One region of the Janibacter sp. FSL W8-0316 genome, then DNA from elsewhere that is predicted to be linked to it. Evidence: riboswitches for the same ligand, from Rfam matches in the RefSeq annotation. Region 1 holds a riboswitch; the other holds the start of a gene.
The links. Region 1 has a riboswitch for cyclic di-AMP ahead of NYE39_RS10220 (C40 family peptidase). Riboswitches for the same ligand answer to the same signal wherever they lie in the genome.
Positions count from the first base shown of each region.

Region 2: linked by a shared signal. The riboswitch ahead of NYE39_RS13110 (C40 family peptidase) and the one ahead of NYE39_RS10220 (C40 family peptidase) in region 1 are both predicted to bind cyclic di-AMP.

Region 1 covers NZ_JBBOQX010000001.1:2,069,856-2,085,520, reverse strand. Annotated here, with positions in the region: gene NYE39_RS10255 (protein kinase domain-containing protein) at 1-1,098, shown strand, start outside; gene NYE39_RS10250 (winged helix DNA-binding domain-containing protein) at 1,132-2,322, opposite strand; gene NYE39_RS10245 (class I SAM-dependent DNA methyltransferase) at 2,322-2,993, opposite strand; gene NYE39_RS10240 (excalibur calcium-binding domain-containing protein) at 3,131-4,159, shown strand; gene NYE39_RS10235 (class F sortase) at 4,300-4,881, shown strand; gene NYE39_RS10230 (AMP-dependent synthetase/ligase) at 4,933-6,672, opposite strand; gene NYE39_RS10225 (C40 family peptidase) at 6,814-7,662, opposite strand; cyclic di-AMP (ydaO/yuaA leader) riboswitch at 7,659-7,847, opposite strand; gene NYE39_RS10220 (C40 family peptidase) at 8,028-8,801, opposite strand; cyclic di-AMP (ydaO/yuaA leader) riboswitch at 8,798-8,981, opposite strand; gene NYE39_RS10215 (GTP pyrophosphokinase) at 9,112-9,783, opposite strand; gene NYE39_RS10210 (GNAT family N-acetyltransferase) at 9,885-10,850, shown strand; gene NYE39_RS10205 (hypothetical protein) at 10,847-11,341, shown strand; gene NYE39_RS10200 (metal-sensitive transcriptional regulator) at 11,328-11,594, opposite strand; gene NYE39_RS10195 (DUF302 domain-containing protein) at 11,620-12,021, opposite strand; gene NYE39_RS10190 (sulfite exporter TauE/SafE family protein) at 12,240-13,052, shown strand; gene NYE39_RS10185 (rhodanese-like domain-containing protein) at 13,116-13,703, shown strand; gene NYE39_RS10180 (MBL fold metallo-hydrolase) at 13,716-15,089, shown strand; gene NYE39_RS10175 (NAD(P)-dependent alcohol dehydrogenase) at 15,382-15,665, shown strand, end outside.
Region 2 covers NZ_JBBOQX010000001.1:2,659,329-2,674,993, forward strand. Annotated here, with positions in the region: gene NYE39_RS13090 (hydroxyacid-oxoacid transhydrogenase) at 1-1,090, opposite strand, end outside; gene NYE39_RS13095 (SDR family NAD(P)-dependent oxidoreductase) at 1,103-1,840, opposite strand; gene NYE39_RS13100 (MFS transporter) at 1,912-3,108, shown strand; gene NYE39_RS13105 (metal-dependent transcriptional regulator) at 3,116-3,832, shown strand; cyclic di-AMP (ydaO/yuaA leader) riboswitch at 3,958-4,133, shown strand; gene NYE39_RS13110 (C40 family peptidase) at 4,136-5,035, shown strand; gene mnhG (monovalent cation/H(+) antiporter subunit G) at 5,096-5,473, opposite strand; gene NYE39_RS13120 (monovalent cation/H+ antiporter complex subunit F) at 5,470-5,736, opposite strand; gene NYE39_RS13125 (Na+/H+ antiporter subunit E) at 5,733-6,299, opposite strand; gene NYE39_RS13130 (Na+/H+ antiporter subunit D) at 6,296-7,927, opposite strand; gene NYE39_RS13135 (Na(+)/H(+) antiporter subunit C) at 7,924-8,367, opposite strand; gene NYE39_RS13140 (Na+/H+ antiporter subunit A) at 8,364-11,183, opposite strand; gene NYE39_RS13145 (HNH endonuclease signature motif containing protein) at 11,374-12,849, shown strand; tRNA gene NYE39_RS13150 (tRNA-Arg) at 12,858-12,929, opposite strand; gene NYE39_RS13155 (MFS transporter) at 12,990-14,228, shown strand; gene NYE39_RS13160 (DUF4011 domain-containing protein) at 14,239-15,665, shown strand, end outside.

The DNA.
Region 1 (15,665 bases):
GTCGGGTCGCAGGTCGCCGCAGCCCTGGCCGCGGTGCACCGGGCTGGCCTGGTCCACGGCGGCGTCGGGCCCTCGAGCGTCGTCATGGGCCCGGGTGACGAGGCGAAGCTCGCGCCGCCCGCCACCCCGGAGCACGGACTGGCCGGCGAGAGCGGTCGCTCCGCCGACGTGTGGGCCCTCGGCCGCACGCTCGACGCAGTGCTCGCCGTCCGGCCGGACACCGCCGGCGCGATCGGGCCGGTGCTGGCTGCGATGGTCGCCGACGACTCCCACAGCCGGATCACCGCTGCCGAGGCCTCCGCGCGGCTCGCGGAGGTCGCCCAGGAGGCGCCGGCCCCGGTGGTCGGTTTCGGGCTCTTCCCGTGGGACGACGGTGAGGACGTGGCCGCGACCCGTCCGGTGCGCGCAGCCCGCGAGGGTCGGCACCCCCGGGCCGCATCTGCCGGCGGCGGGGCCGTGGAGCCGGCAGCCGTCGCCGGCGGGGCACTGCAGACCGCGGGCGCCGACGGCGGGCCCCCTGGCTCCGGGTCGACCGCGACCGGCCGCGATCGAGGTCGGCGCAGGGGCGGTCTGCTGCTCGTCGGCGTCGCGGGGGCGGCCCTCCTCGTCGTGGGCGCGGCGCTGGCGCTCACCGGGCGCGAGGACTCGGCGGTCCCTGACGGGGCCCCGACCTCGACGACGACGATCAGCACGAGCACCAGCACGACGCGCACGGGCACACCGACGACCGCCACCTCGACCGCGAGCCCGACGAGCACCACCACCGCGCCGCAGCCGACGACGGCACCATCCGCGGCGCCACCGCCCCCACCGGCGACGACCCGGGCACCGGCACCCACGACCACCACATCCACGACCAGTTCCTCGACGAGCTCCACCACCTCGTCCTCGACGACGCCGTCCATGACGACCTCCACGTCATCGACGACCCCGGCCTTCACCCCGTCGCCGACGAGCGAGCCGTCGACCCCGCCGACCACGCCCACGAGCGAGCCGTCGACCACGAGCGTGCCCACGACCCCGCCGGCACCGACGACGGCACCGACGCAGACCTCGGCGCCCTCGAGCAGCCTGGCGCCCTCGGTCGACGGGCCGTAGCCCGCCCGACCGCCCGACCGCACCCGCGGCCGGTCAGGGCAGGGCCTCGCCCTTCATCAGCCGCGAGGAGTAGACATTGGTGATCCGCACGCCGTCGAGCCAGGCGGTGAGCCGCTCGGCCTCGGCGGCGAGAGCGGACCTCCCTTCGCTCCCGAGGTCGGTGCCCGGGCACTCGACGACCGAGACCACGCCGTCGTCGTCCTGCACCCACGCGCCGACGATCCGCCCGTCCCACCACGCGGTGGTTCCGCCGTTGCCGTTGCTGTCGAAGAGCAGCTCGCGGTGGGCGGGGTCGAGGTACCAGTCGCGGGCCTTCCACCCCATCGTCGTGGGGTCGAGCGTCGGCAGCAGGGCCGCCCACGGGCCGACCTCGGCGACCGGCTCGAGGTCGTCGGGCAGCAGCCACCCCGTGGCGCCACCCTCGAGCCCCACCTCGACGACGCCGACGTCCGCGAGGGCCGCGCGGGTGGCCCCCTTCGTCGCGCCGAGCCACCACTGCACGTCCTCGAGCGTGCCGGGACCGAAGCGCTCGAGCCACCGCCGCACGAGCTCGGCGTAGCCGGTCGCGAGATCGGGGACCGCCGGCTCCTCGCCGAGCCACGAGCCCATGAGGGTCCACGCGGGCTTCGACAGGCGCCAGTGGCCGGCATTGGGCCCGCGGGTGATCCGCCCCTGCGCCCCGAGCCAGGTGAGCACCCGCGGCGCGAGGTTGAAGGTGCCGCCGTAGCGCTTGCCCTCGTTGATCGTGATCGCCCCGGAGAGCTCCGGCAGCTCGGCGCGCAGCGCGGCGGCCGGCAGCGCTTCGCCGCCGGCGAGCCGTCGCTCCACCGCGGCTCCCGCCGTCTCGAGCCAGGCCGCGCCGTCGTCGGCGATGCCGTGCCGGGTGGCGTCGCGGGCGATGAGTCGGTGCTGCTCGGGCGCGATCCGCTCGCGGGCCACGGCGAGCGCGGCGGGCAGCAGGTCTCGGGGGAAGGCGAAGAGCGTGCGGCGCATCGCCAGCTGCTTGACGATGCTGCGGTCGTCGTAGAGTGCCGAGTCGACGTCGAAGGGGGTGACCCCGGTGGTGCGGGCGCCGACGGCCAGGTGCACGGTCGCGGCCTCGGTCGCGTGCAGGCAGACCACCGAGCGAGCCGCGCCGACGACGTCGGGTGCGTGGTGGTCGGGGTGCAGTGCCTGTCGCGTCGCGAGGCGGGCGCGGCGCTCGGCGTCGCCGACGGTGCGCATCACGCCCGGCGGCCGACGGCGAGGAAGACCGGGTAGTCGCGGTTCTGCTTGTGCACGTGGCCGGCATCGCCGACGGTCACGTCGACGAAGCCAGCCGATGTGAGCCGGCTCGCGACCTCGGCGCGGTCGAAGCCGTGGTGCCCGCCGAAGTCGTGGTCGTGGAAGCTGCCGTCCTCGCGGTCGAGGTCGGCGACGGCCACCCACCCGCCGGCGTCGAGCAGCTCGGCGAAACCGGCGAGGACCCGGTCGAGCTCCCCGACGTGGTGCAGGACGTTGGAGGTGACCACGAGGTCGAAGCGCTCGGTGGGCACCGGCTGGGTCTCGAGGTCGAGGTCCCACGCGCGCGTGGGCGAGGGCAGCGTGCCGGTCGCGACCTTGTCCGCGAGCACCTGCCGCATCCCCGAGGAGCTGTCGGCGACGGTCACCTCGACCTCCGGCAGGTGCGGCAGCAGCGCGGTGGTCACCAGGGCGGTGCCGGCCCCGTAGTCGAGCAGCCGCAGCCGCGGACGAAGGGGGACCCGCCCCGCGATCGCCGCCGCCACCTCACCCGACTGGCGCACCTTGTCGGGGTCGTCGTCCCAGGTCGCGGCCGTGTCGTCGAAGTGCCGCGCGTCCCCGTCGTGCCGGTGATCGTGGCGGTGGTCTCGGTGCCCGTGGTCAGCTTCGCCCATGCCCCCACCCTGCCAGCAGGCACCGTCAGCCAGCACCTGACGAAGGGGGCTTCCCGGGTGACCCCCGGCGGGTATATCTTGCCCACGAGCGCGCCCGTGGGGAGCGCCTTCGCCGTTTCGTCATGGGGAGAGCAGACGTGCGCACCACCGTTGTCAGGACCACCATCGCCGGACTCGTCATGTCGGGCGGCTTCGCGCTGACCCTCGCCACGCCGGCGGTCGCCGTGCCGAGCGACCTGTGCGGGGCGGGCACGACCTTCACCGTCACCAGCGCCGAGGGCGTCGACGCCGCGCTCGTCAGCTCGGTGCGCGACGCGCTCACCGCCCGCGGGCTGTCCGCGGTCGACAGCGGCGCCGACGTCTCGGCCGTCGTCGCGCCGGCATCGGATGTGGCCGCCGGTGGCGACGCGTCCGTCATGGCCGTCGCGCTGACCGCGGGCGAGCTCGACCCGGCGACCGCGACGCAGGGCACCGACTGGGCCCAGGCGGTCTGGACCGACGGTGCGACCCCGGTCCACACGCTCCTCGACGCGTCGTGCGGGGCGGCTGCGCCCGACGCCGCCGACGACACCCCGGCCACGGACTCCGAAGCCGACGGCGCGGTTCCCGCGTCGGCCGACGAGGCCTCGGCGGCGGACGCCCAGCAGGCCGCGCCGCTGGCCGCCCCGCAGTCTGCTCCGGCCGCTGCCCCGCAGGCGGCCGCCGCTCCGGCCGCTGCCCCGCAGGCGGCTGCCGCGCCGGCCACTGCCCCGGCCGCTCCCAAGGCTCCGGCTGCTGCACCCGCAGCGCCGGCGGCCCCCAAGGCCCCCGCCACGGCGCCGAGCCGGTCATCCGTCACCGTCTCGGCCTCGTCGGCCGCGCCCTCCGTCACGACCGCTGACAAGGACTGCCCCGACTTCTCCTCGCAGGCCGAGGCGCAGACCTTCTTCACCGCCAACGGCGGCCCGGCGATCGACCGTCACCGCCTCGACGCCGACAACGACGGCATCGCCTGCGAGACCTACTTCGGCACCGACGGCTCCGACGCCGCGGACCGCTCCCAGGCCCGCACGATCAACGCCGGTGTCCCCGACGTCGCCGGACCCAACACCTTGGGCCTCCTCGGCGGCGGGCTGCTGGTCCTGAGCGGTATCGGCGTCGCCGTGCGCGCTCGTCGCGCCAGCTGATCGGGCGCGGCACCCTGAGACGACTCGCGCTGCTGCTCGTCGCCCTCGTCCTCGTCACCGGGGGCGCGGCACTGACGTGGTGGTCGTTCGCGGGCGGCGAGGAGACTGTCGCGGCGCCGGTCCCCAGCCAGACCTTCGCGGTGGCGTCGCCGACCCCGGACCCGACCCGCACGGCGACCGTCGCCGCGATCCCCGACGACCCGGCGCCGTCCTCGAGCACCTCGACAGGCTCCCCGTCGAGCACGAGCCGGGAGCTCGTCATGTCGCCTGACCGCATGGGGCCCGATCGCCTCTACGTGCCCTCGCTCGGGATCTACGCGAGCCTCGACGGCGTGAAGTTCAGCAGTGGGTCCCTCGACATCCCGCGCGAGCCGTGGCGGGTCGGTCGCGACGTGTGGTCCGCCCCCCTCGGCGCCGGCGCGGGGACGACCCTGCTCGCCGGGCACGTCGACCTGTCCGGGACCCCTGGTGCCCTCGCGCGGCTCAGTGACGCCCGTCCGGGAGCGCTGGTCCACGTCACCGACGGCGCGGGTCGTCGGTCGACCTTTGTCACGACGAGCCTGCAGAGCTACTCCAAGGTGTCGCTGCCCCGCTCGATCTTCAGGGTGGACGGCCCCCGCCAGCTCGCCCTCGTCACCTGCGGCGGCCCGGTGATGACGATCGACGGGGAGCAGCACTACCGCGACAACGTCGTGCTCACGGCGGTGCCGGCGAGCCGCTGAGCGGACCCGACCGTCCCCGTCCGGGACCCCGGTTGCCCCTCGGGCCCCGACTCAGCGCTTCGCGTAGAGCCCCTCGATCGCCTCGGCGCGCTGGGTCTCGATGACGTGGCGCTTGAGCTTCTGCGTCGCGGTCATCTCGCCCGACTCCTCGGTGAAGTCGTCGTCGAGGACGACGAACTTCTTGATCCCCTCCGCCTTGGAGACCAGCTCATTGGCCTCGTCGACGACGTCCTGGAGCTCGGCCTGCGGGTCGGCGGGTCGCTCCGCCTCCGGGTCGAGCGTGATGAGCGCTGCGACGAAGGGCCGCCCCTCGCCGACGACCATTGCCTGGGACACGAGCGGGTGGGAGCGCAGCACGTCCTCGAGCGGGCCGGGCACGACGTTCTTGCCGCCGGCGGTCACGATGATCTCCTTGGCCCGCCCGGTGATCGTCAGGTAACCCTCGTCGTCGAGCGAGCCGAGATCTCCGGTGGCGAACCAACCGTCGACGATCGAGGATCGGGTCGCCTCCTCGTTGTTCCAGTAGCCGTCGGTGACCACGGCCCCGCGGACCTCGATCGCCCCGTCCTCGCTGATGCGCACCTCGTTGCCCGGCAGGGGGCGCCCGACGGTGCCGACACGCTGCTGGCCGGGCCCGTTGACGGTGATCGCCGCGCAGGTCTCGGTCAGGCCGTAGCCCTCGTGGATCGGCACGCCGACGCCGCGGAAGAAGTGGCCGAGGCGCTCGCCGAGCGCCCCGCCGCCGCTGATCTCGTACATCGTCTCCCCGCCGAGGGCCGCGCGGACCTTGGCGTAGAGCAGCCGGTCGAAGACCGCGTGCAGCACACGCAGCCGCAGCCCGGGGCGGCCCGGGCGCGGGTCGTCGCCCACGGCCCGGCTCCAGTCGACGGCGACCTGCTCCCCCTTCGCGAAGACGGCGGCGGAGACGCGGCGCCCGGCCGCCTTGGCGCGAATGCCGGCGTGCACCTTTTCGAAGACCCGGGGTACGCCGACGACCATGTGCGGACGGAAGGAGCCGAACTTCTCGACGATCGTCGAGAAGTCGGACCAGAAGCCGACCGTGGCGCCGGACTGCGCGGCGATGTAGGCGACGGAGCGGGCGAGCACGTGCGCCATCGGCAGGAACATCAGGATGCGGCGGCCGGGCGCCCCGACCTCGCCGATCGGGTGTGCCAGGCAGCCGGCGACCTCGGCGGCGAGGTGCCGGTGGGTGAGGACGACCCCCTTCGGCCGACCGGTGGTGCCGGAGGTGTAGACGATCCCGGCGAGGCCGTCGAAGGTCACTGCGTCCCGGCGCGCGTGCACTTCATCCTCGGCCACGGTCTGACCGCGCTCGGCGAGGGTGGCGAGGGCGCCGTCGTCGATGACGAGGACTTCGACGTCGAGACCGGTGGCCAACTGTGCCATCGCCGGCGTCTCGACGAGCAGGACCCGTGCACCGGAGTCGCGGACGATCCACTCGAGCTGGCTGCGCGACGACGACGGGTAGACGGGGACGGTGCCGGCCCCGGCGTTCCAGATCGCCTCGTCGAGCAGCAGCCACTCATAGCGGGTGTCGGCCATGAGCACCACACGGTCACCGGCGGCGACGCCGCTTGCGACGAGTCCCCGGACCGTCGCAACGAGGCTCTCGAGGTGCTCTCCGGCGGTGATGGTCTGCCAGTCGCCGTCGACGACGTGGCTGAAGGAGGGATGCTGCGGGTCCTCCTGCGCCCGACGCCAGGGACGAAGGGGGAGCAGGTCGCGGTCGGTGAGCTCGAGGGCTTCGCCGGTGGCGTGGGTGGCGGGCACGGATGACCTCCTGGGACGACTACACGTGTAGAAAGGGCCAGTGTCTCACGCGCCTTCGGCACCCGAGCACGACAAGGCCCCGACCGTAGCGGTCGGGGCCTTGTCGTGCGAGCCGCTCGGGAGCGGCCTGCGCGGGGTCGCTCAGAAGCGGCCGTAGGTCACGTCATCGGTCCAGATGTCGCGCTCCTGCACCGGCGACTCGGAGTTGCCCGCGTCGATGATCTTGCCGTCGCCGGCGTAGATCCCGTTGTGGTACGCGGGGTTGCCGAAGAAGACGATGTCACCGGGCTGTGGGTTGGAGACCGGGGTGGCTGCAGCCTGCTGCTGCTGCGTCGTGCGCGGGATGTCCTTACCCGCCTTGTCGTAAACGTACTGCACGAAGCCGGAGCAGTCGAAGCCCGCGGTGGTCGTGCCGCCGTAGACGTAGGGCGTGCCGGTGAGGCTGCGCGCGGTGTTGACGATCGACGAGTCGGAGGCCGGGGCGCTGGCCGAGGCCTGGGCGGTCTCGGCGGTGCCACCGTCCGCGGACTGGGCACCACCGGTCGAGCTGGAGCCGCCGCCGGTCAGGCCCAGGGCGGAGCCGGTCTCGGGGCCGACGATGCCGTCGGCCGACAGACCGTTCTTGGCCTGCCAGCTCTTCACGGCCTGCTCGGTCAGGGACCCGAAGACGCCGTCGGCACTGACGCCGACCTTGTCCTGGATCTGCTTGACGACGCTGCCGGTGTCGCCGACGCGCACGTGGTCGGAGAAGGAGGTCGAGCCGCTGGGAGCGACGGAGTTGCCGGCGCTCTGCGCGCCGCCGGTCGAGGCGGTCTGCGAGGTGGCCGGGGCCGGAGCCTCGGGGCCGCCCTGGGCTGCCGCGCTCGTGGCGGTCATCGTCGATGCCCCCAGGCCGAGAGCCGTGGCGGCGAGGACGCCGGCGCCCGTGCGCTGTGCCGCAGAGCGGTGGGCGCGGGGGGCGGCGTGACGTGCGGTGTAGAACATGGTCATGCTGTCTCCTCTCGCCTGCGAAGTTAGCTGTCGGGTTGGGATGGAGACCATCCCGCCCTTCGACCGGGCGATGCCCCGCCGTAGGACTTCACCCCGAGGCCGTGTGGCCAGAGGTTGGGTCCTCCGCTCCTACCGGTGCTGCTGGGGTACCCCGTCGAGGTGGTAGGACTCGGCGTCCTCGACGGCGTCCCGGCAGTGGCCGGGACCGCGTTCGACCATAGGTCATATAGTCACGAAATGGTAACGCGGGTGGCGAAACCCGTTGTGCACCAATGACGCAGGGGCAGCAATGACGAAGGGGCGAAAATGACGAAGGGGGCCCCGACCGTGATGGTCGGAGCCCCCTTCGTCGTGGGGTGCTGGGGTCAGCGGACGCGGCCGTAGGTCACGTTGCTCGTCCAGATCTTGCGCTTGGTCGTGTCGACGCGCGCGTTGCCGGCGTCGTACATCATGCCGTTGCCGGCGTAGATGCCCATGTGCCAGGCCGGCGCGCCGAAGAAGACGAGGTCGCCGGGCTGCGGGGAGTAGACGCGGGTGGTGGCGCGACGCTGCTGCTCGGCCGTGCGCGGCAGGCTCTTGCCGTGGCGGGCGAAGACGTACTGCGTGAAGCCCGAGCAGTCGAAGCCGGAGCGGCTCGTGCCGCCGTAGCGGTAGGGCGTGCCCACGAGGCTCGCCGCGGTCGAGAGGACCGAGGAGCTCGAGACGGTGCGGGTCGACGTGCGCGTCGAGGTGCGCGACGTGGACGTGCTCGTGGAGCGCAGGCCCATCTTGGTGCCGGTGCGGGGGCCGACGATGCCGTCGGCGACGAGGCCGTTGCGCTTCTGGTAGCGCTTGACCGCGGACTGGGTCATGGGGCCGAAGATGCCGTCAGCGCTCACGCCGACCTTGCGCTGGACCTGCTTGACCAGGCTGCCGCGGTGGCCCCGCTTGACCAGGCCGGAGAAGGTCGTCGCAGAGGTGGCCGACGAGGCGGAGGCGGCAGCGGGAGCGCTGACCGCAGAGGGAGCAGCGCTGGCGCCGGGGGCGGTGGCCGCGGCGGTGCCCAGGCTCACGGCGGCGACGGCGACCATGCTGGCGCCGGCGCGGCGGGGGGTCTTGGTGCTCGGGGCGCGGTGGCGCCCGGCGTAGAACATCGACATGGGATCTCCTCCGCCTGCGGAGTTAGCTGTCGGGTTGGAGTGGAGATGAGCACTCCGCCTGCTCGTCTTGCGACGAGCAGACTTCACCCCGAGGCACTGGGGCCGGTGGTACGTGGGTCCCCCGCTCCTGCCGTGGCGTTCAGGGACCACCCGGCTGGCAGGACTCGGCGACCTGGTGGTGACCCCGCAGTGTGGGGTCGAAAAGAAGAGTAGGGCATCGGGACACGGTTTGGTCACGAATCTGTGGAGAACTTTTATCGGTCTCGGCGTGTCCGTGGCGCCGGGCGCCCGCGGCAGGCGCCGGCCCGCCTCAATCGGTGCCGTGCACCGCCCGGTGCAGCTGCGCCATCTCCTCGTCCATGCGCGCGGCCGTGGCCGCCGCGTCGGTGATCCGCTGGCGCAGGTGGGCGGGGACGTCGCCCTCGTACTTGTAGAAGATCTTGTGCTCGGTGCTCGCCCAGAAGTCCATCGCGACGGTCCGGAACTGCACCTCGACGGGAACCTGGACCGGCCCGGAGGAGAGGAAGACGGGGATCTCGAGGATGACGTGCAGCGACCGGTAGCCGTTGGGCTTGGGGTTGGCGATGTAGTCCTTGACCACGCGCACCGAGATGTCGGCCTGCTCGGTGAGGGCGGTCATGAGGCGGTAGACATCGGCGACGAAGGAGCAGATGACCCGCACGCCGGCGATGTCGGTGATGTGCTCGCGCAGGGCCGGGATCTCCAGCTCCACGCCCTGCCGGGCGGCCTTCTCGAGGATCGACTCGGGGCTCTTGACCCGGGTGGAGATGTGCTCGATCGGGTTGTCGAGGTGCAGCTCGGCGAACTCCTCGCGCAGGATCTCCAGTCGCGTCGCCACCTGCTCCATGCCGAAGCGGTAGCCGAGCATCATCCGGGTGAAGTCCTCCCGGATCTGCGCGAACCGACGCACGGCGTCGTCGGAGAGCTCGGGTAGGCCAGGGGGCTGGGCGGCGCTGGTCACCCGTCCAGCGTAGGCCGGTGCCCTGAGAGCCGGGTGTGCACCGGTGAGGCCGGACGAAGGGGGGGAGCGTCCCCTTCGTCCGTGGCCACTAGCGTGCTGCAGTGATCTCCGTCCCGCTCCTGCCGATCCGCACCGAGCGCCTCGTGTTGCGGCCGTGGCGCGACGACGACGTCGACGCGGCCCTGGCCTACTACGCCGACCCCGAGGTCGCGCGCCACCTGCTCGAGCCGCCGTGGACCCGGGAGGTCGCCGTCGCCCGCCTCGCCGATCGGGTCGTCCGCACCGGCCTGGACACTCCGCGGCAGGCGCTCGCCCTCGTCGTCGAGCACGAGGGCCGGGTCGTCGGCGATGTCGCCCTGTGGGCCACGGACGGGACGGGCACGAAGGGAGAACTGGGCTGGGTCTTCCACCCCGACGTCGCCGGGCGGGGCTTCGCGACCGAGGCGGCCCGCGCGGTCATCGACCACGCCTTCGACCACCACGGCATGCACCGCGTCGTCGCCGAGCTCGACGCCCGCAACTCGGCATCGGCAGCCCTGTGCGAACGCCTCGGCATGCGGCTCGAGGCGACCCACCTCCAGGACCTCTTCAGCAAGGGGGAGTGGACCGACAGCCTCGTCTACGCCGCCCTGGCGAGCGACCGGCCCCGCGACCACGGCGACGCGATCGTCGTCAGTGCCGTCGACCTGCGCGACGCCGACGGGCACGTGCTCACGGTGCGCAAGCGCGGCACCACCGCCTTCATGCACCCGGGCGGCAAGCCCGAGGCGGGCGAGAGCCCGGCACAGTGCGCGCTGCGCGAGGTCGAGGAGGAGCTCGGGCTGGTCCTGGCGCCCGAGGACCTCGAGCTGCTCGCGGTCCACCGCACGGCGGCGGCCAACGAAGCCGGGCGCCCGCTCATCGCGAGCGTCTTCCGGCACCCGCACCTGGTGCGCGAGTCCCGGCCGCGGGTGATGCCGGCCGCAGAGATCGAGGAGGTGCGCTGGACGGACCCGGCGCAACCGCTGCCCGATGACGTGGCGCCGCTGCTGCGCTGGCTCGTCGAGCGCGAGGAGGAACAGTCATGAAGGTCGTCGACCCCAGCGGGCGAACGTGGCGGGTGTCGCGGCGGTGGATGCCGTGGCGGCGCAAGGCACACGTGGGTTACTGGGGCGACGTCCCCTCCGGCCACGGCCTCGGCGACGACCCGATCAGCGCGATCATCGGCGTCTTCCTGCTGATCCTGCTCATCCCCGTCGTCGTCCTGTCGGTCGTCGTGGCGCTCGAGATGCTGGTCCTGCTGCTCGTCCTCCCCTTCGCCCTGCTCGGCCGGATGCTCTTCGGCCGGCACTGGCACGTCGAGGTGCGGGACGGCTGGGAGTTCGCGTGGGAGACCGAGGCCGGCGACTGGCGGCAGAGCGGGCGGGCGATCGAGCACATCGCCGAGGGTCTGCGTCGCGGGCTGGTCCCGTGGCAGGCGGCGAGCCCCGCTGCGGCACAGGCCTCCCCGCACCAACCCGGCACGGGTGGGCCTCCGCCCGGGCAACCGCCCCCGCCGCCGGGCGTCAGGCGAGGGTGAGGAAGAGCTTTTCCATCGCGGCGCGGTCGTCCTCGTTGACCCCGTCGGGCGAGGAGAGGCACTCTCGCAGGCCCGAGGAGACGATGGCGAAGCCCGCGCGGTCGAGGGCGCGGCTCGCTGCGGCGAGCTGGGTCACGACCTCCTTGCAGTCGCGCCCCTCCTCGATGAGCCGGATGACGCCGCCGATCTGACCCTGGGCGCGGCGCAGTCGGTTGACGACCGGGCCCATGTCCTCCATGTCGAGGGTGACCATGTCTCTCTCCTTCGGGGTTGGTGGGTCAGGAGACCGTGCTCGGCAGCGAGGCCAGAGCGGTGTCGAGGCGGGTGCGGGCGTCGGCTGCGACGTCCTGCAGCTGCTCATTGTCCGTCACCCCGACCATCATGTCGGGGTCGAGGGCCTCGACGACGGTGCGGGCGTCGCCGTCGGCGCGCACGACGACATTGCACGGCAGCAGGAGCCCGATCGAGGGCTCGTGGGCGACGGCCTGCTCGGCCAGCTGTGGCCGGCAGGCGCCGAGGATGACGTAGGGGTCGAGGTCGGCGTCGACCTTCGCCTTGAGCGTGCAAGCGAGGTCGATCTCGGTGAGGACGCCGAAGCCCTGCTCGGCCAGTGCCTCGCGCGTCGCGGACAGGGCCAGCTCGAAGGGGGCGTCCACGGTGGTCGTGATGCCGTACTGCATGTCAGTTCTCCCGTTCGTCTGCGTGTCGTGACAGATCAAGTATACCCCGTGGGGTATCGCTGGGACTGAACTCACCCTCCCTTCGCCCAGCCCGGCGGCGTTGTGCGCGCATGGCTGCCCGGAGAGAGGCAACCAGGTGGCACCAGCGACGCCTGGCTCGGTCTGCGACCGCCGAACTGGGTTGGACAGATACCCCGGGGGGTATTATCGTCCGTGCCATGAGCACTGCCGAACTCCTCGCCGTGATCCCGCTCGGGCTGGCCATCGGCCTGTCCCTGGGCGCCCTCGGCGGCGGCGGCTCGATCCTCGCCGTGCCCGTGCTCGTCCACCTGCTGGGCCAGGGTCCGGTCGCCGCGACGACGAGCTCGCTCGTCATCGTCGGCATCACCGCCGCGCTCTCCCTGCCGGCCCACCACCGGGCCGGACGGGTGCGCCTCGGACAAGGCCTGACCTTTGGTCTCCTCGGGGTCGGCGGCGCAGTCGCCGGGTCCGCGGCCTCGCGTGCGGTCGAGCCCGACGTCCTCATGACCGCCTTCGCGGTCCTCATGACGGTCGTGGCGGTGCTCATGCTCCGTCGCGGCACGCGCCCGGAGCCCGACCTCGGGCCGCACGAGCCGATCCTCACCCTCAACCCCGTGACCTGCGCCTGCCCGCGGCTGCTCAAGCTCGTCGTGGCTGCGAGCCTCGTCGGACTCCTCACCGGCTTCCTCGGTGTCGGCGGCGGCTTCGTGGTCGTGCCGGCGCTCGTCATGGTCCTCGGCTTCCCGATGCCGGTCGCCGTGGGCACGTCCCTGCTCGTCATCGCCGTCAACAGCGCGACCTCCCTCGTCGCCCGCTTCCAGCACGGCGCCGGCGAGCTCGACTGGCCGCTGATCCTCGGCTTCGCCGCGGCGGCGGTCGTCGGCAGCCTCCTCGGCAGCCGCGTCGCCGACCGCATCCCCGCGCAGCGCCTCTCCAAGGCCTTCGCGGTCCTCGTCCTGGGCGTCGCGGCCCTCACCGCCGCGCAGGCCCTCCCCGGGCTGCTCGCCTGACGCAACCTGCCCCCGACCAACCCGACTGACCTCCCCTTCGTCCATCCCCGAGCAAAGGAACCCATGACCACCGTCACCACCCGCCCCACGACCCTCACCGCGACCGACCTGCGGGACTGGCTCGCCGAGCCGGCTGGCCCGCGCCTCGTCGACGTGCGCACGCCGGCGGAGTTCGCCGCGTGGCACATCCCCGGCTCCTACAACGTGCCGCTGCCGCTCCTCGAGGAGCACCGCCGCGAGCTGGCCGAGCACCTCGACGACGACGTCGTCCTCGTGTGCCGCTCGGGCGCGCGGGCCTCCCGGGCCGCGAGCGCCCTGGCCACCACCGGGACGGACCACCTGCACGTCCTCGACGGCGGCATCACCGCGTGGGAGAGCGCCGGTGGAGACGTCGTCGCGGGCGAAGGGAGCTGGGACCTCGAGCGCCAGGTCCGCCTCGTCGCCGGCTCGATCGTCCTCACCGGCATCCTCGCAAGCACCGTCGTCCCGCAGGCCAAGTGGCTCTCCGCGGGCATCGGCGCCGGCCTCACCGGAGCCGCCCTGACCAACACCTGCGCGATGGGCGCGCTCCTCTCGCGCATGCCCCACAACCGTCGCCACGAGCCCACCCCAGAGGCCGTCTTCGCGCAGCTGCGCGGCGGCCGGAACTGACAGGAGCGAGACATGATCCTCACCCAGTACTACCTCGGCTGCCTCTCGCACGGCTCCTACCTCATCGCCGACGAAGGGAGCCGCCGCGCCGTCGTCGTCGACCCGCGCCGCGACGTCAGCGAGTACCTCGCCGACGCCCGCGAGCAAGACCTGACGATCGTCGGGGTCATCAACACGCACGTGCACGCCGACTTCGTCGCCGGTCACCTAGAGCTCGCCGCCGCAACCGGCGCGTGGATCGGCTACGGCCCCACCGCTGCCGAGCGCGCCGAGTTCGAGGTGCGCACCCTCGCCGGGCGCGACCGCATCGAGCTCGGTGACGAGGTCACCCTGGAGATCCTCGAGACCCCCGGTCACACGTGGGAGTCGATCAGCGTCCTCGTGCACGAGCGCGGCGTCCCGCGCGCGGTGCTCACCGGCGACTCGCTCTTCATCGGCGGCGTCGGCCGGCCCGACCTCGTCGTCTCCGACGGCTCCACCGCCGAGGACCTCGCCACGGCGATGCACCACACCCTCCACGACGTGCTGCTGCCGCTGCCCGACGAGACCAAGGTGATGCCGGCGCACGGTGCCGGGTCCTCCTGCGGCCGTGGGCTCTCCGACGAGCTCGAGTCGACGATCGCGGCGCAGCGCGCGAGCAATCCCTTTGCCGCGGAGATGTCTGTCGAGGACTTCATCGGGATGGTGACGACCGGCCAACCTTCCGCGCCCGCGTACTTCCAGGTCGATGCCATGCTCAACCTGCGCCAGCGCGACCTGCTCGAGCCCGGGCAGTCGGTCGTCCCCTTCACGCCGGCCGAGGTGGCCGCCGCGATCGCCGGCGGCGTCACCGTCGTCGACGCCCGCTCGCCCGAGGACTTCGCCCGCGGGCACCTCGCGGGCTCGGTCAACGTCGGCCTCGACGGCCGCTTCGCCGAGACGGTCGGCACCGTCGTCGACCACGCCGTCGAGGTCCTCCTCGTCGCGCCCGAGGGCCGGGCGGCCGAGGCGGCGCTGCGGATGGGGCGGATCGGCCACGACGCGGTCGTCGGCCACGTCGCCGCGCCGCTCACGCTCGACGGTCCGCTCGCCCCCCTCATGACGACGAGCGAGCGCACCGAGGTCGCCGACCTCGCGGCGCTGCCCGAGCAGACCGTCGTCGTCGACGTGCGCAATGCCGGCGAGCGCGCCGACGGGCAGGTCATCCCCGGCGCCGTCCACATCCCCCTGGCCGAGCTCGCCCGCCGCCACGACGAGCTGCCGACCGACCGTCCGCTGCTCGTGCACTGCGCCGGCGGGTGGCGCTCGTCCGTCGCGGCGAGCCTGCTGCGCTCGGTCGGCCACACGGACGTCACCGACCTCGTCGGCGGGTACGCGGCCTGGGAGCAGCAGACCGTCGACGCCTGAGCGCCAGAGGTGACCTCACCTCGACCAGAGAGGTGGGGTGAGAGGCGGATGGTGGGCGGAGTGAAGGCCCCTTGTCGTCCCGTCTCGACGTCCTGACGCAGTTTTCGACGATGGACGCGGCAATGACCGCGTCCATCGTCGATATCCACGCCCAGGGGGGCGAAGGGGGTGGCGCGCCTCGAGCCGTCAGCGCCCGAGGGGGGCGCCACCGGGCGCAGGCCGCGTTTGGTCCTCGCGGGGAGCGGGAGTTGACTGAGGGGGTTCCCCTTCGTCCACTCGAGAGGAGCGCCCCGTGCGCACCGTGAAGGCCTGGGCGGCCCCGTCCGCCACCGAACCCCTGACCGCGACGACCATCGAGCGTCGAGACGTCGGCCCCAACGACGTCCTCATCGAGATCGCCTACGCCGGCATCTGCCACAGCGACATCCACACCGCCCGCGGCGAGTGGGGCGACGTGCCGTACCCCCTCGTCGTCGGCCACGAGATCGCCGGTGTCGTCGCCGAGGTCGGCTCCGAGGTGACCAAGCACGCCGTCGGTGACCGCGTGGGCGTCGGCTGTCTCGTGAACTCCTGCGG
Region 2 (15,665 bases), 590 kb from region 1:
GCTCGGACACGTCGGCGTCAAGGCCCTGCGGGTCGAGCCAGGCGGCGGCGGTGAGGTGGCGCTGCGGGTTGGCCGCGAAGGTCATCGCGAAGGCCGCCGGAGCCGTCGACGCGACCGCCATGCCGTGGGGCACCATCGCCTCGTCGACGTCGTAGTCGCGCGGCCGGAAGTCGGAGCCGAGGTCGTGGACCCGCCCGGCGATCGGGTAGGCGTTGGCGTGCGGGACGTGCACACCGGCGTTGCCGAAGCCCATCCCCGCGAAGGTCGCCGCGAGCGCCATGTCGGCCCGCGCCTGCTCCTCACCGGCCACCGCCCCGCGGAAGGCGCCGGCGAGCAGCCGCATCGCCTTTTCCGCGTAGAGGTCCGAGATCGGGTTGGACCCGCAGTAGGGCACGCGCTGCTCGGGCGTCTTGTGCTCGTAGCTCGTGTAGGGCCGCGCGGTCCACGACTCGAGGGCGTGGCACAGGATGTCCATGCCCGCCGACGCGGTGACCCCCGCCGGCTGGGTCGCGGTGAGCTCGGGGTCGACGACGGCGAGCACCGGCCGCAGCCGCTCGTGGCTGATGCCGGTCTTGACCTGGGACGCCAGCACGTCGAGGACGCACACGGTCGTCGACTCGGCCCCGGTCCCGGTCGTCGTCGGCACCGCGACGAGTGGGAGCACCGACTGCTCGGGCGCGCGCCCGCCCCCGACCGGGGCATTGACGTAGTCCATGAGCTCACCCGGGTTGGTGAGCAGCAGGGACACCGCCTTGGCCGTGTCGATGCTCGACCCGCCACCGACGGCGACGACGGCGTCGAAGGGGGCCGCCCCCTTCGCCCGCTCGACGGCGGCGACCAGCGACACGTCACTGGGCTCGACGGCGGCGGAGTCGTGCACGTCGACCCGCAGCCCGGCCGTGCGCAGGGCCTTGGCGACCCGCTCGGGGTGGCCGGTCGCGGCCAGCCCGGGGTCGGTGACGACGAGCGCGCTGCGAGCGCCCAGCCCGGCGACGTCGTGGCCGATCTCGGTGACGGCGCCGGGGCCGAACTTCAGCCGCGGCGCGGCATAGGTGAAGACGGACTCGGGCGTGTGCGGTGACGTGGGCATGACGGTGCCTTCCTACTCCCGGTGGACCTTGTGGGCCGCGGCCTGCGCCCGCGGCTTGATGACCATGAGGTCGATGTTGACGTGGCGCGGCCGGGTGGCCATCCAGGTGATCGCCTCGGCGATGTCGTCGGCGACGAGCGGCTCGGCGACGCCGGCGTAGACCTGCTCCGCCCGCTCCCGGTCACCCTTGAAGCGGGTGAGCGAAAATCCCTCGGTCTGCACCATCCCGGGCGCGATCTCGGTGACCCGCACCGGCTGGTCCACGAGCTCTAGACGCATCGTCTCGGTCATCGTCGCCAGCGCGTGCTTGGCCGCGGTGTAGCCGGCGCCGCCCTCGTAGGAGGTGCGCCCCGCGATGGAGCCGACGTTGACGATGACCCCCTCGGCCGCCACGAGCGAAGGGAGCAGCGCCTGCACCACGCGCAGGGTCCCGATGACGTTGACCTCGTACATCGCCCGCCAGTCCTCGACGTCGCCGGTCGCGACGGGGTCGAGGCCGTAGGCGCCGCCGGCGTTGTTGACCAGCACGTCGAGCCGGTCGCCCACCTCGGCGGCCAGGGCGGCCACCGCGTCGGGGTCGGTGACATCGCAGGTGACCGCGCGCCCGTCGATCTCGGCGGCGAGGTCGGCGATGCGGTCGGTGCGGCGGGCCGCGCAGACCACCTCGTGGCCGGCCGCCGCGAGGGCGCGCGCGGTGGCGGCGCCGATGCCGGAGCTGGCGCCGGTGACGAGGGCGAGGGGGCGGGTCATGGGGTCTCCTTCGGGCGGCGACGCTGACACCGCCCAACGTATCGACACCGCGGCAGGAGAGGATGGCCGGGATGAGCGAGAGCGAGACCTTCGGCTGGAGGCGCATCGCCGTACCCGCCTTCGGGCCGACTCTGCTCTCCGCCGCGGCCACGGGTGCCGTCGTGCCGATCGCGGCGCTGCGCGCCGACGAGCTCGGGGCGAGCATCGGCACGGCCGCCTTCGTCGTCGCCCTCACCGGCGTCGGCCAGCTCGTCGGGGTCCTGCCCGCCGGGGCGCTCGTCGCCCGCATCGGGGAGCGGGCCACGCTCGTGCGCGCCGGGCTGCTCGACATCGTCGCCCTGGCGGTCGCCGGCTGGGCGCCCTCGCTGTGGCTCATGGGCGTGGCGCTCCTGCTGAGCGGGTTGGCGTCCTCGGCCTTCTTCCTCGCCCGGCAGGGATACATGATCGACGTGCTGCCGCAGCGGCTGCTCGCCCGCGGCATGTCGCTGCTCGGCGGCTCGATGCGCGCGGGCCTGCTCCTCGGGCCGGTCCTGGGCTCGGTGGCGATCGCCCCCTTCGGCCTGCAGGGGGCCTACGGCGTGGCCGTGCTCCTCGCGGTCGGCTCGGTGGTCACCGTGCTCACCGCACCCGACCTCACCGGCGACCACGAGCGCGCCCGGGCCGGGGAGCCGCACACGGGGGTCCTGCGGGTCGTGCGGCAGCACGCGCGCCTCCTGCTCACCCAGGGCATCGGCGTCACGGTGATCTCCGCGCTGCGGCAGTCGCGGTTGGTGATCCTGCCCCTGTGGGCGGTGCACATCGGGCTCGACGGCGTCGACTCCTCGCAGATCTTCGCCGTCGCCGGCGTCGCCGAGCTGCTCCTCGTCTACCCGGGAGGCTGGGTCATGGACCGCCTCGGCCGGGTGTGGGTCGTCGCGGTGCTGCTGTCGGTGGTCTCGACGTCCTTCCTCGCGCTGCCCCTCGCCGGCACGAAGGGGGAGCTGCTCGCCGTGGCCCTCGTCATGGCCCTGGGCAATGGTCTGGGGTCCGGCATCGTCATGACCCTCGGGGCCGATGCGGCGCCGGACCGCGACCGCGCGCAGTTCCTCGGCGCCTGGCGCCTCATGGGCGAGCTCGGCCACGCCGGCGGCACGCTCGGGCTGAGCGCGGTGACGGCCCTGGTGTCGCTGCCGGTCGCGGCCGTGGTGCTCGGCGCGACCGGGCTCGTCGGGCTGGGCTGGACGAGCCTGTGGGTCTCGCGGGCCGACCGGGAGCGCGGCAAGGCATGATGGAGCCGTGAAGGATCTCATCGACACCACGGAGATGTACCTCCGCACGATCTTCGAGCTCGAGGAGGAGGGCATCCCGCCCATGCGAGCCCGCATCGCCGAGCGGCTGGGGCACTCGGGTCCCACCGTCTCGCAGACGATTGCGCGCATGGAGCGTGACGGACTCGTGAGCCTTGGCGAGGACCGTCGCCTCGTGCTCTCCGACGAGGGCCGGCTCCTCGCCACCCGCGTCATGCGCAAGCACCGCCTCGCCGAGCGACTGCTCGCCGACGTCATCGGCCTCGAGTGGGAGCACATCCACGACGAGGCCTGCCGCTGGGAGCACGTGATGAGCGAGCGCGTCGAGCGCAAGATCCTCGCCATGCTCCCCGAGCACCGCGAGTCGCCCTACGGCACCCCGATCCCCGGCCTCGACGAGCTGCTCGCCGGCGGCGATGAGGCTCCGGCCGACGACTACCTCGAGGGGCTCTCCAGCCTCACCGACGTCGTCGACGGCGGCCTGACCGGTCCCTTCCGCGTGCGGCGCATCGGCGAGCCGGCGCAGGAGGACCACGAGGCGCTCGCGCTGCTCACCGAGGCCCGGCTGCGCCCGCGCGAGGTCGTGCGCGTCACTCCCGAGGACGACCGCATCATCGTCGCCCGTGACGGCGCAGCCTCCTCCGACGCGGTCTCGCTGCCGCGCGACGTGGCCGTCCACGTCTTCGTGGAGCAGATCGCGCCCTGACCGCGTGCGTACCGTGCCGTGACCTCGGTGTGACATTTTCGTGATCGGCAGGTACGGCCGGGAGGTCCGTCTCCCCTGGGCGGATCCGTCACGCGGACGCCAAGTCCTGCCACCGCACCGACGGTTGTGAGAGCACACCGCATGGCAGGAGCGGGGGACCCACTCATGGGGCATCGCGGATGCTCCTCGGGGTGAAGTCCCGGGGCGTGCGGACCGCTGGGTCGGTCCGGTGCCGCGGGACCGGGCCGCACCTCTGGCCCGAACCCGACAGCTGACCTCGCAGGCGGGACAGAGGTATACATCGTGTCTCACAACGTCGGGCGCCACCGCGCTCCTGAGCGCTACAACCCCCTGACCGAGATCGGCACCGTCATCAGCCAGACGGGCACCCCGCTGGCCAAGGGCTCCGCCGTCCTCGCCGCCTCCGGTGGTCTCGTCGCCGCCATCGCCATCCCCGCGCAGGCGAGCACCGCCGCCGACCAGGTCGACGCCACCCCGGTCCAGGCCGCTGCTGCCCCCGCCGCCCCGGCTGCCGTGGCCGTCACCGCGCCGAGCGCCCCGGCCACCTCGACGGCCGCGACCTCCGCCTTCGGCAAGATCGAGGTCGAGCCCGTCGCCAAGCCGACCGGCCCCACCCCCTACCAGCTGCGCATGCGCGCCGAGCGTGAGCAGGCTCGCGAGGCCGCCGCGCAGGAGCGTCAGCGCGAGCAGGAGCAGGAGCAGGAGCAGGCGCAGGCGCAGGCCGAGCGCGAGCAGGCCGCGCAGGAGCGCGAGTCCGAGGCCGCCAGCCGCTCGCAGGAGCGCCAGTCGCCCGCCCCGCAGGCGAGCACCTCGACCCCCGCCGCCGAGACCGCGGCACCAGCCCCGGCCGCCTCGAGCAATGTCGTCGAGATCGCCAAGCAGTACATCGGCACCCCCTACGTCTACGGCGGCTCGACCCCCGCGGGCTTCGACTGCTCCGGCTTCACGCAGTACGTCTTCGCCAAGGCCGGCAAGTCCATCCCGCGCGTGACCACCGCCCAGCAGGCCGCCGCCACCCCGGTGTCCAGCCCGCAGCCGGGCGACCTGGTCTTCTTCGGCTCCCCGTCGTGGCACGTCGGCATCTACGTCGGCGACGGCATGATGATCGACTCGCCGCGCACCGGCTCGTCGATCTCGATCCGTCCGATCTTCGACGGCGTCTCCGGCTACGGCCGGGTCTGACCGCCGACCCGACAGGGGGCGAAGGGAGCAGCCGCTCCCTTCGCCCCCTGCGTCATGTCGTCAGGACTGCTCGCGCGCCCGGTCCTGCTCCTGCATCCGTCGGTAGGCGGCGCCGAGCTCGTCGTGGTGGAGCAGGTCGTCCTCGACGATGCCGGTGCGGTAGCCGGCGCGGCCGAGCATGTGCGCGGTGACCGGGGCGGTGAGGGCCTGGGCGCCGACGACGATGAGCAGCGTGGCGACCGAGGCCCAGGTACGCACCGTGAGCGCCAGGCCAAGCAGGATGAGCAGCAGACCCAGGGTCTGTGGCTTGGTGGCGGCGTGCATGCGGGCGAAGAGGTCGGGCAGGCGCACCAGGCCGATCGCGCCGACGAGGGCCAGCGTGGCACCGAGGAGCAGGCTGATCGCCCCGGCGAGGTCGAGGATCTGTGCCCAGCTCACGAGGCATCGTCCTTGCGGGCCATGAAGCGGGCGACCGAGACCGACCCGACGAATCCGGTGAGGCTGAAGACGACGAGGATCGGCAGCGTCCCGGCGTCACCGGTGCGCACGATCTGCGTCGCCATGATGCCGATGACGATGACGATGACCACGTCGAGGCTCAGGGCGCGGTCGAGGTTGGTCGGACCCCGCGCGATGCGCACGAGGACCAGGCCGGCGGCGGCGAAGAGTAGCCCGAGTCCGATCGACAGGATGATGCTCATGCAACCTCCTGCGTGCAGATCGAGATCTCCTCGGGGGTGCCGATGGCCCGCACGACCCGGGTCTCGACGGCCAGGACGTCTCGTCGCAGTTCCTCCATGCCCTCGGGCGTGGTGACGTGGAAGCCGTGGACGTAGAGGACGTTGGCGCCGCGTCGGGCCTCGACGACGATCGACCCGGGCACGAGGGAGACGAGCGCGGAGACGATCGTCATGTAGAACTCCGAGTGCGTGCGCATCCGGACCTCGACGATCGAGCCACCCTGGCTGGGGCGGCGGCTCAGGGTGGCGCCGGTGATCTGGACCGCGGCGCTCACGAGGTCGACGAGGAAGCGCCCGATGAGCAGCAGGAGGCGCCACGGGTGGATCCGGCCGAAGTACTGGATCGAGGGCAGCGGGAAGATCTGCGTGACGACCGCGCCGATGATCAGGCCGTTGATGATGTTGCCCAGGGTGATGCGGTCCCAGAGCAGGACCCACACGACGGCCAGGCCGATGATCGCCCGGGGCTGGAAGCCGCCGCGCCGACGGGTCGCCGGGGTCGTGTCGATAGCGGTGTCGCTCACGGCGCCTCCTCGGACAGGACGGCGCGGACGTAGGCATCGCTGGAGAGCATCTGCCGGGCCGCCGCGTCGGTGTAGGTGAAGAGCGGGCCGGCGAAGAGCGAGAGGCCCAGGCTGAAGGCGACGACCGCGGCGGCCGCGCCCAGCATGAGCGGCGGCATCGGCCGCTCGACCTGGGTCACCGCCGGCGGCGGCGCGATCGGGGTCGAGGGGCGCTGGGCCGCGACGGCGGCGCCGATGGCGTCGCTCAGCCGCCCGAAGCTCGGGGTGAGCGTCGGCATCTCGAAGGTCTGGTCCTGGCCCTCGACCGCGCGCGGCCGCCAGAAGGCGGCGCTCCACGTCTTGGCCACGGCGTAGAGGGTGAGCAGCGAGGTGACGACCGAGCCGACGACGAGCGTCCAGGCGATGATGCTGCCGTCCTGGGTGCCGGCCTGCAGCAGGCCGACCTTGCCGACGAAGCCGGAGAAGGGCGGGATGCCGGCGAGGTTCATCGCCGGGACGAAGAAGAGGGCGGCGAGCACCGGGGTGCTCGCGGCGAGCCCGCCGAGGCGGTCGATGACCGTCGAGCCGCCCACCCGCTCGATGAGGCCGGAGATGAGGAAGAGCGCGGTCTGCACGGTGATGTGGTGGGCGATGTAGAAGATCGCCGCCGACACCCCGGACTCGCTCGCCAGCCCGATGCCGAAGAGCATGTAGCCGATGTGGCTGACGAGGGTGAAGGAGAGCATCCGCTTGATCCCCGGCTGGGCGACTGCCCCGAGGATGCCGATGATCATCGTCAGCAGGCCGGCCCCCATGATCAGGTGGTGCAGCGGTGACTCGGGGAAGAGCAGGAACTGGGTGCGCACGATCGCGTAGACGCCGACCTTGGTGAGCAGTCCGGCGAAGACGGCCGAGACCGGCACCGGCGCCGACGGGTAGGAGTCGGGCAGCCACGCCGACATCGGGAAGACGGCCGCCTTGATGCCGAAGACGGTGAGGAGCATCAGCTGCAGCGCCAGCGAGACCGTCGGGTCGATCTCGGGCAGGCGAAGGGAGAGCTGCGCCAAGTTGACCGTGCCGGTCGCGGCGTAGACCCCGGCGATCGCCGACAGGAAGAGGAAGGAGGAGACCATCGAGACGATGACGTAGGTCGTCCCCGCCCGGATCCGGGTGCCGCTGCCGCCGAGGGTCAGCAGGACGAAGCTCGCGAAGAGCAGCATCTCGAAGCTGACGAAGAGGTTGAACAGGTCGCCGGCGAGGAAGGCATTGGACACGCCGGCCGAGAGCACGAGATAGGTCGGGAAGTAGATCGCGAGCGGCGAGTCCTCGTCGCCGTCGGCGACGCCCTGCCCGATGGCGAAGACGAGCACGACGAGGATGACGAAGGAGCTGATGAGCAGCATGAGGGCCGAGAGCCGATCGGCGACGAGCGCGATGCCCAAGGGCTCGGACCACGCCCCGAGCCACAGCGCGATGGGTCCGTCGTGGTGGGTGGACCACATGAGGGTGGCGGCGACGGCGAGGCTGGCGGCGAGCACGGCGATGCTGATGGCGACCTGCGCGCGGGGGTGGCGGCGCGCGACGAGGGTGAGGGCGGCGCCGAGCAGCGGCAGCAGCACCGGCATGGGCAGGAGGTTGGCCACGGTCATGCGGTCGCGTCCTCCTCTTCGGCCTCGGTCGTGGACTGGGTGTCGTCGTCGTAGGTGCTGGAGACCTCGTCGCGTTCGGCGAGGCGCTTGATCAGCTCGTCCTCGGCGTCGTCGGGGACGTCGTCGCTGCCGGTGATCCGCCACTGGCGGTAGGCGAGGGAGAGGACGAAGCCGACCGAGGCCAGGGCGATGACGATCGCGGTGAGCACCATTGCCTGGGGGAGCGCGTCGCTCATCTCGTCGGCCGGTCGTGCACCGACGAAGGGGGCTCCCTTCGCCGGTCCGGAGACGACGAGGTAGAGCGTGGCGACGCCGTTGGACGCCAGGACGATGCCGAGGAGCAGGCGGGTGAGCGCTCGCTCGAGGAGCAGGTAGACGCCGGTCGCGATGAGGAAGCCGGCGACGACGACGAGGCTGAGGTTGGGGGCGACGGCGTTCATGCGGTGGCCCCGTCCTCTTCGGCCTGCTTGTCGACACCCGCACCGAGCGAGCGAACGACGTCGAGCGCGAGCCCGATGACGATGAGGTAGACGCCGATGTCGAAGAACATCGCGGTGACGAGCTTGACGTGACCCCAGACGGGGACGTCGAACTGCACGACCGCCGACTGCAGGACGGTGCCGCCGAAGGCGAGCGGCGCGAGCGCGGAGATCGCCGCGACGGCCAGACCGGCCCCGAGGACGAGACCGGCGCTCACCGGGGCGGCGCGGTCGAGCTCGGCGCGACCGCCGGCGAGGTAGCGCACGAGCAGCGCCAGACCGAGGACGAGGCCACCGGCGAAGCCACCGCCGGGCTGGTTGTGCCCGGAGAAGAGGAGGTAGAGCGAGAGCGCGATCATCACGTGGAAGACCAGCCGGGTGGCGGTCTCGAGGATGACCGAGCGGCGCTCGCGGGGGATCGACGCGGTGACCGGGCCCTGGTTGCGCCGGCGGGTCCACGAGCGCTCGACGTCCTGGGTGCGCACGAAGACCAGGCTGGCGATGCCGGTCGCGGCCGCGACGAGGACCGAGATCTCGCCGAGGGTGTCCCAGGCGCGGATGTCGACGAGGGTCACGTTGACGACATTTTGTCCGTGGCCGAAGTCGTAAGCCTGCTCGGGGAAGGCCTTGCTGATCGGCTCGTGGATGCGGGCATTGGCCGCGACGACCGTGAGGGTGGAGATCGCCGCGCCCATGGTCCCGGCGAGGGCGAGGCGCCACAGCCGGCGGCGCGAGCGGCGGCCGGAGCGGGGGCGGCGGCGGAAGTCCTGCGGGAGCATGCGCAGCACGAGAACGAAGAGCACGAGGGAGAAGGTCTCGACGAGCACCTGGGTCAGGGCGAGGTCGGGCGCCCCGTGCAGGTGGAAGAGCAGCGCGAGCCCGTAGCCGGTGAGGCCGACGAACATCACCGACTGGAGGCGGTTGCGACCGCGCACGGCGAGGATCGCCGCGGCGATGACGAAGAGCCCGACGGCCGCCTGGCTGAAGGTGTCCCACAGCCGGACCTCGGTGCCCGGCAGGGCGGTGGCGGCGACGACGCCCGGCAGGAGGATGACGACGAGGAAGATCGTGCCGAGGTAGGTCGGCAGCGAGCCGCCCTGGGCGAGGGCGGTGACCTCGACGGCGAAGCGGTCGAGGGCCTTCATGAAGCGCTGGTAGACGCGCTCGGCGTTGACCACCTCGGGCAGCGCGGCCTGGACCCGGGCGAAGGGGGCCCGCCCCACGAAGAGCAGGAGGCCGGCGACGATGGCCACGACGGTCAGCCCGAGCGCCGGGGTGAGGCCGTGCCACAGCGCGAGGTGCTCGGGCTCGGCGCCCGGCAGCGTCTCGGTGTAGGGGCGGAAGAGCTCGGTGAGCGGGTCACCGAAGAAGCCGGACGCCAGGGTCGTGAGCGACAGCAGGACCGGCGCGATGAGCAGCGCGTGGGGGGCGGCGAAGGGGGTGGGGCTCGGGGCGGCGCCGGTCGCCCCCTTCGTCGCGAAGGCACCCCAGACGAACCGCGCGGAGTAGGCGACCGTGAGCACGGACCCGGTGACGAGGCCGGCGACGGCCAGCCAGCCGGTGGTCGTCGACAGGGGGCCGTGGGCGGACTCGATGACGGCGGTGAGCGCCGACTCCTTGGCGACGAAGCCGACGAGGGGCGGCAGGCCGGCCATCGAGGCGGCGGACAGGGTTGCGGCGGCGGCGAGGACCGGTGCGGTGCGCCCGAGGCCGTGCAGCTGCGTCAGGTCGCGGGTGCCGGTCCCTTTGTCGATGATGCCGACGCTGAAGAAGAGCACCGACTTGAAGAGGGCGTGGGAGAGGACGAGGGCCAGGGCGGCCAGCCCGGCGGCCTGGGTGCCGACGCCCGCGAGGACGGTCATGAAGCCCAGCTGGCTCACCGTGCCGTAGGCGAGGAGGAGCTTGATGTCGTCCTGACGCAGGGCCCGCCAGCCACCGAGGATCATCGTCCACAGGCCGAGGACGAGCAGGACCGGACGCCACCCGGGCACGTCCGCGAAGATCGGCTCGAGCAGCAGGATGAGGTAGATGCCGGCCTTGACCATCGAGGCTGCGTGCAGGTAGGCGCTCACCGGGGTCGGGGCGGCCATGGCGCCGGGCAGCCAGAAGTGGAAGGGCACCTGCGCCGACTTGGTGAGGGCGCCGACGAGGACGAGGAGGGCGGCCGTCGTCGTCAGGGCGCCGGCCGGGGGCGGCGAGGCGAGCATCTCGCTGATCGTGTAGCTGCTCGTCTCGCCGATGATCACCGTGCCGATGAGCATCGCCAGGCCGCCGAAGGTCGTGACGAGCAGGGCCTGGGTGGCGGAGCGGCGGTTGGCCGAGCGCACCGGGTTGTGCCCGATGAGCGTGTAGGAGAAGACCGTCGTCAGCTCCCAGAAGATGTAGAGCGCGAGCAGGTTGTCGGCGAGGACGAGGCCGAGCATGGCGCCCGCGAAGGCGGTGAAGACGCCCGTGAAGCGCCACAGGCTGGGGTCGTCGGGCTTGAAGTACCAGGCGCAGTAGAGCAGGGCGAGGGCACCGACGCCGGTGACGAGCAGCCCGAGGAGCCACTGGAGGGTGCCGAGCCGCAGCGCGAAGTCCATGCCGAGCGAGGGGACCCAGGCGATGTCCTCGACGATCGACCGGCCGGCGGTCACGTCGCCGGTCTGGGCGAGGAGCCAGGCGAAGGCCGCGGCGGGCACGAGGGCCAGGACGAGGAAGGCGCGTCGGTTGAGGAACTTGGCGAGGCCGGGCGCAACTGCTGCCGCCGCGAAGTGCGCAAGCAGCAGCAGGGTCACGAGGGCCTCTCACGGGTCCGGGGACGGGAGGCCAGTTTAACGGCAGGTGACCGGCGCCCCGAGGCCGGGGTGCACGCGCGTCCTCGCGGTGCCGTAGGTGCCCGGCTCGGCAGCTCCCGAAGAAATCTCGGCCCACCCTCTTGAACTCTTCGAACACATGTTCGATACTGGAGGGGCGAGGGGAGGCGCCATGACACAGCAGTCGATCACCGATCAGGTCAGTGGGACCACGGTCCCGGGGCGCCTGCGCACCGTCCTTGCCGAGGTGTCCGCCACCGGCGTCGACGGGCTGACCGAGGTCGAGCTGCTCGAGGTCGTCGCCCTCCTCGAGATGACGAAGGGGGCCGCGGCCGCCGCGCAGGCCCGCGCCACCGCGCGCTTCGTCGAGGAGCGTGACACGCGGGTGGCCGAGATGGCCGCCGCCGAGGAGATCTCCCGCCGCGAGGCCTCGTTGCGACGCCGGGCCACCCGCAGCGAGGTGGCGCTGGCGCGGCGGTGCTCGCCGGGTCAGGCCGACCGTCACGTCGGCGCCGCGCGGGCGCTCGTCCACGAGCTGCCCGGCACGATGGCCGCGCTCACCGCGGGTGAGATCAGCGAGTGGCGGGCGACGATCGTCGTCCGCGAGACGGCCTGCCTGTCGCCGGAGCACCGGCGCGAGGCCGACCGCCGGCTGGCGGGTGGGTTGCGCGACCTCGGTGACCGGGCGCTGGCTGCCGCGGCGCACCGGGCGTGCGTCGACCTCGACCAGGAGTCGGTCGTCGAGCGGCGGCGTCGGGCCGCCGCCTCGCGGCACGTGTCGGTCCGCCCGGCGCCTGACGGCATGGCCTGGCTGTCGATCCTCGGGCCGCTCGTCGACGTCGTCGGCGCCCACGTCGCGCTGCGCGCGGCCGAGCAGGCGCGGCACGTGGCGACCGGTGACCCGCAGGCCGATGCGGCTGCCGCCGCCGACCCGCGGGGTCGCGGTGCGTGGATGGCCGACACGGCGCTCGAGCTGCTCTCCGGGCGGGCGCCCGGTCAGCCCCAGCCGGTCGAGATCGGGCTCGTGATGCGCGAGGGCGTGCTCCTTCCGGGCGGGCGCTCGGGCGCCGGCGCCGGCGCTGGCGGCGCCGACGACGAGGTCGAGGTGCCGGGCCACGGCGCGCTCGCCGGTGACCTCGCCCGCGAGCACGTCCTGCGACTGCTCGACGCGGGCGATGACCGAGACGGCGAGACGGCGCTCTGGTTGCGGCGGCTCTGGACGGCGCCCGCCGGGCGCGATCTCGTGGCCGTCGACTCGAGGCAGCGGATCTTCGCCGGGCGGCTGAGGCGGCTGATCGAGCTGCGCGACGCGACCTGCCGGGTGCCGTGGTGTGATGCGCCGGTGCGCGAGGTCGACCACGTCCGCCCGGTCGCCCGGGGCGGCGAGACCTCCGCGAGCAACGGCATGGGCGTCTGCCAGCGGCACAACCTCGACAAGGAGGCCCCCGGCTGGCGGGCCGAGGTGATCTCGACCGGGCTCGACCCCGGAGGCGGGTCGCACGAGGTGAGGTTGACGACCCCCGCTGCGGGTGACGTCCGCTGCCTCGCGCCACCGCTGCTCGGCCTCGGTCGACGCGAGCGACGGCCGGTGGTGGGGCAGCCCTCGGCGCTCGAGGCCCGGCTGCTGGCGCTGCTCGACGCGGCGTAGGTGCTGGGCGCCCCCGGCTGGATTCGAACCAGCGACACCTTCTTTAGGAGAGAAGTGCTCTTCCCCTGAGCTACGGAGGCCCGGCGCGGTGCGGTGAGGCGACCACGCCACGGGACAGGGTACGCGCCATACTCCCTTCGGTGAGCATCCCGGCCCTGCAGCGGCGCACCGTCACCACCCTCGCCGGGTCGCAGGTCCTCGGGGGCGTGGGGGTGAGCGCCGGCGCCGCGGTCGGGGCCCTGCTCGCGGCCGACGTGTCGGGCAGCGAGACCTGGGCCGGCCTCGGCGGGACCGCCCAGACGCTGGGTGGCGCGCTCGCCGCCCTCGTCGTCGCGCGGGTCATGGCCGCGAAGGGGAGGCGCCCCGGCCTGACCACGGGGTACCTCATGGCGATCTTCGGCGGGCTACTCATCGTGGCCGCCTCGGTGGTGGGCTCCTTCGCGGTGCTGCTCGTTGGGTTCCTCCTCTTCGGCGGGGCGACGGCGGCGAACTCGCAGGCGAGGTTCGCCGCGACGGACCTGGCCGACGACGCGCACCGTGGCCGCCACCTGTCGGTCGTCGTCTGGGCGACGACGATCGGGGCGGTGGCCGGCCCCAACCTCACCGGTCCGGGGCAGTGGGTCGCCCGCCAGCTACACCTGCCGGCGCTCGTCGGGCCCTACGTCCTCTCGCTCGTGGGTATCGCCCTGGCCGCCCTCGTCCTCACGGCCGCGCTGCGGCCGGACCCGCTCCTGACCGCCCGCAGCCTGCAGGTCGACCACGACGAGCCGGACCCGACGGCCGGGCTCGAAGGGGAGGCGACCCGCGGCTGGGCGGTGATCCGCACCCGACCCGACGCCCTCATGGGCGTGGTCGCCATGGCGCTCGGTCACGTCGTCATGGTGTCGGTGATGATCATGACCCCGCTGCACATGCGGCACGGCCACGCCGGCCTCGAGATCATCGGTCTGGTCATCTCCCTCCACGTCGTCGGGATGTACGCCTTCTCACCACTCACCGGTTGGGCCGTCGACCGCTGGGGCTCCCGGGCGGTCATCGCGGTCGGTGCGGGGGTGCTGCTCACCGCGAGCCTGCTCGCCGCGTCGACCGCGAGCGGGCACTCCCTTCGCCTGACGGCGGCGCTGGTGCTGCTCGGCATGGGCTGGTCCTGCACCCTCATCGCCGGCTCGACCCTGCTGACGGCCGCCGTGCCACTGCGTCAGCGGCCTGCGGCCCAGGGACTGTCGGACGTCGCGATGGGCCTCGCCGGTGGTGGCGGGGGAGCCCTGGCGGGCGTCGTCGTCGGCTGGTGGGGCTATCCCGCGCTCGGGCTGCTCGCCGGCGGCGCGGCGCTGCTGCTCGGGCTGTTGGTCCCGCTGGGGCGCCGCTCCGGTTGTTAGCGTTGGCGTCGTGACTCCTGTGCCGACGACCCCTGCCCAGGCGCCGGCCGACGTCTCCTCCCTGCGCCGCGAGCTGATGGAGCTCGGCGGCCCCAACACTCTCATCTGGCCGACCCGCGATCCCCACGTCGTCGACCTGACCAACGCCCACCCCGGTGGCGTGGCGATGCTCCTCTCCGGCCGCGACGCCCGCCTGTCCGACCTCGTCCGTGAGCCCGGGGCCCTGCTGCGGGCCCAGCGCCGGGCGGCCAGCCTCACCGAGCACGTCGAGCGGATCGCCGAGGAGCACGGCGTGCACACCTGCTTCCTCGCCATGGGCGCCGCCTCGTGGCACGTGCCCGGCGAGGAGGAGCGCCCGCTCGCCCCGGTCGTGCTCCGCCGAGCCGCCCTGCGGCGGCTGCGGCCCGGGCCCGACTTCGCCCTCGACCTGGCCCCCCGGGTCGAGATCAACCCCGCGCTCCTGACCTACCTGCGTCGGGCGTTGAGGCGCGACATCGACGGCGAGGCCCTCGCCGACCTCGGCCGCGGCGACGGTCGCGGCTTCAACCCCACGCCCGTGCTCGACGCCCTGCGGGAGCAGTGCGCCGACCTGCCCGAGCTCACCATCTCCTCGCGGATCGTCCTGGCGGCCTTCCCCTACGGCAAGGCCGAGGCGCTCGCCGACCTCTCCCGGCTCACCGAGTCGGGTGCGCTCGAGCAGGGCCCGGCGGCGGCGCTGCTGGCGGGCGAGGCACTCCCTTCGCCCGAGGCCGAGGCGCCGAGCGTTGCCGACTCCGCCGTCCTCGACGTCACGGCCGACCAGCAGGCGGTGCTCGACCGCGTCGCCGACGGTCAGGACCTCTACGTCGACGCGCCGCCCGGAACCGGTGTCGCCCGGCTCGTCGCCTCGGTCATCGCGCAGGCCGCCGGTGAGCGCCGCTCCGTCCTGCTCCTCACCGAAAAGGCCTCTGCCATCGAGGCCGTCGCCGGCGAGCTGCGCCCAGCCGGCCTGGCGGACCTGCTCGTCCACGTCACCGACCCCGCCGCCGAGATCGACCCCGCGATCGTCACCGAGCGCTGGCCCCGCGGGCTGCCGGACTCAGACCGTTCCTTCAGCCAGCCGGGCCGGCGCGCGGCGTCGGCCGCCCGCATCCTCGACGGCCACACCCACGCCATGCACCAGCCGCGTGAGCCCTGGGGCGTGTCCATCGCCGACGCCCAGGACGCGATCGTCGGTCTGTCGACGTGCCGACCGGCGCCCCGCTCCCGTGTCCGGATCACCGGCCGCACGCTCGCCGCCCTCGATGCCGAAGGGAGGGACGCTCTCGCCGCGCAGCTCACCGGTGTCGCGACCCGCAAGGCCTGGCGCCCCGAGCGCAGCGACGAGCCCTGGCAGGGCGCCCGGCTGACCTCCACGGCCGACGTCGACGAGGTGCTCGCGGCGCTGGAGCGGTTGCG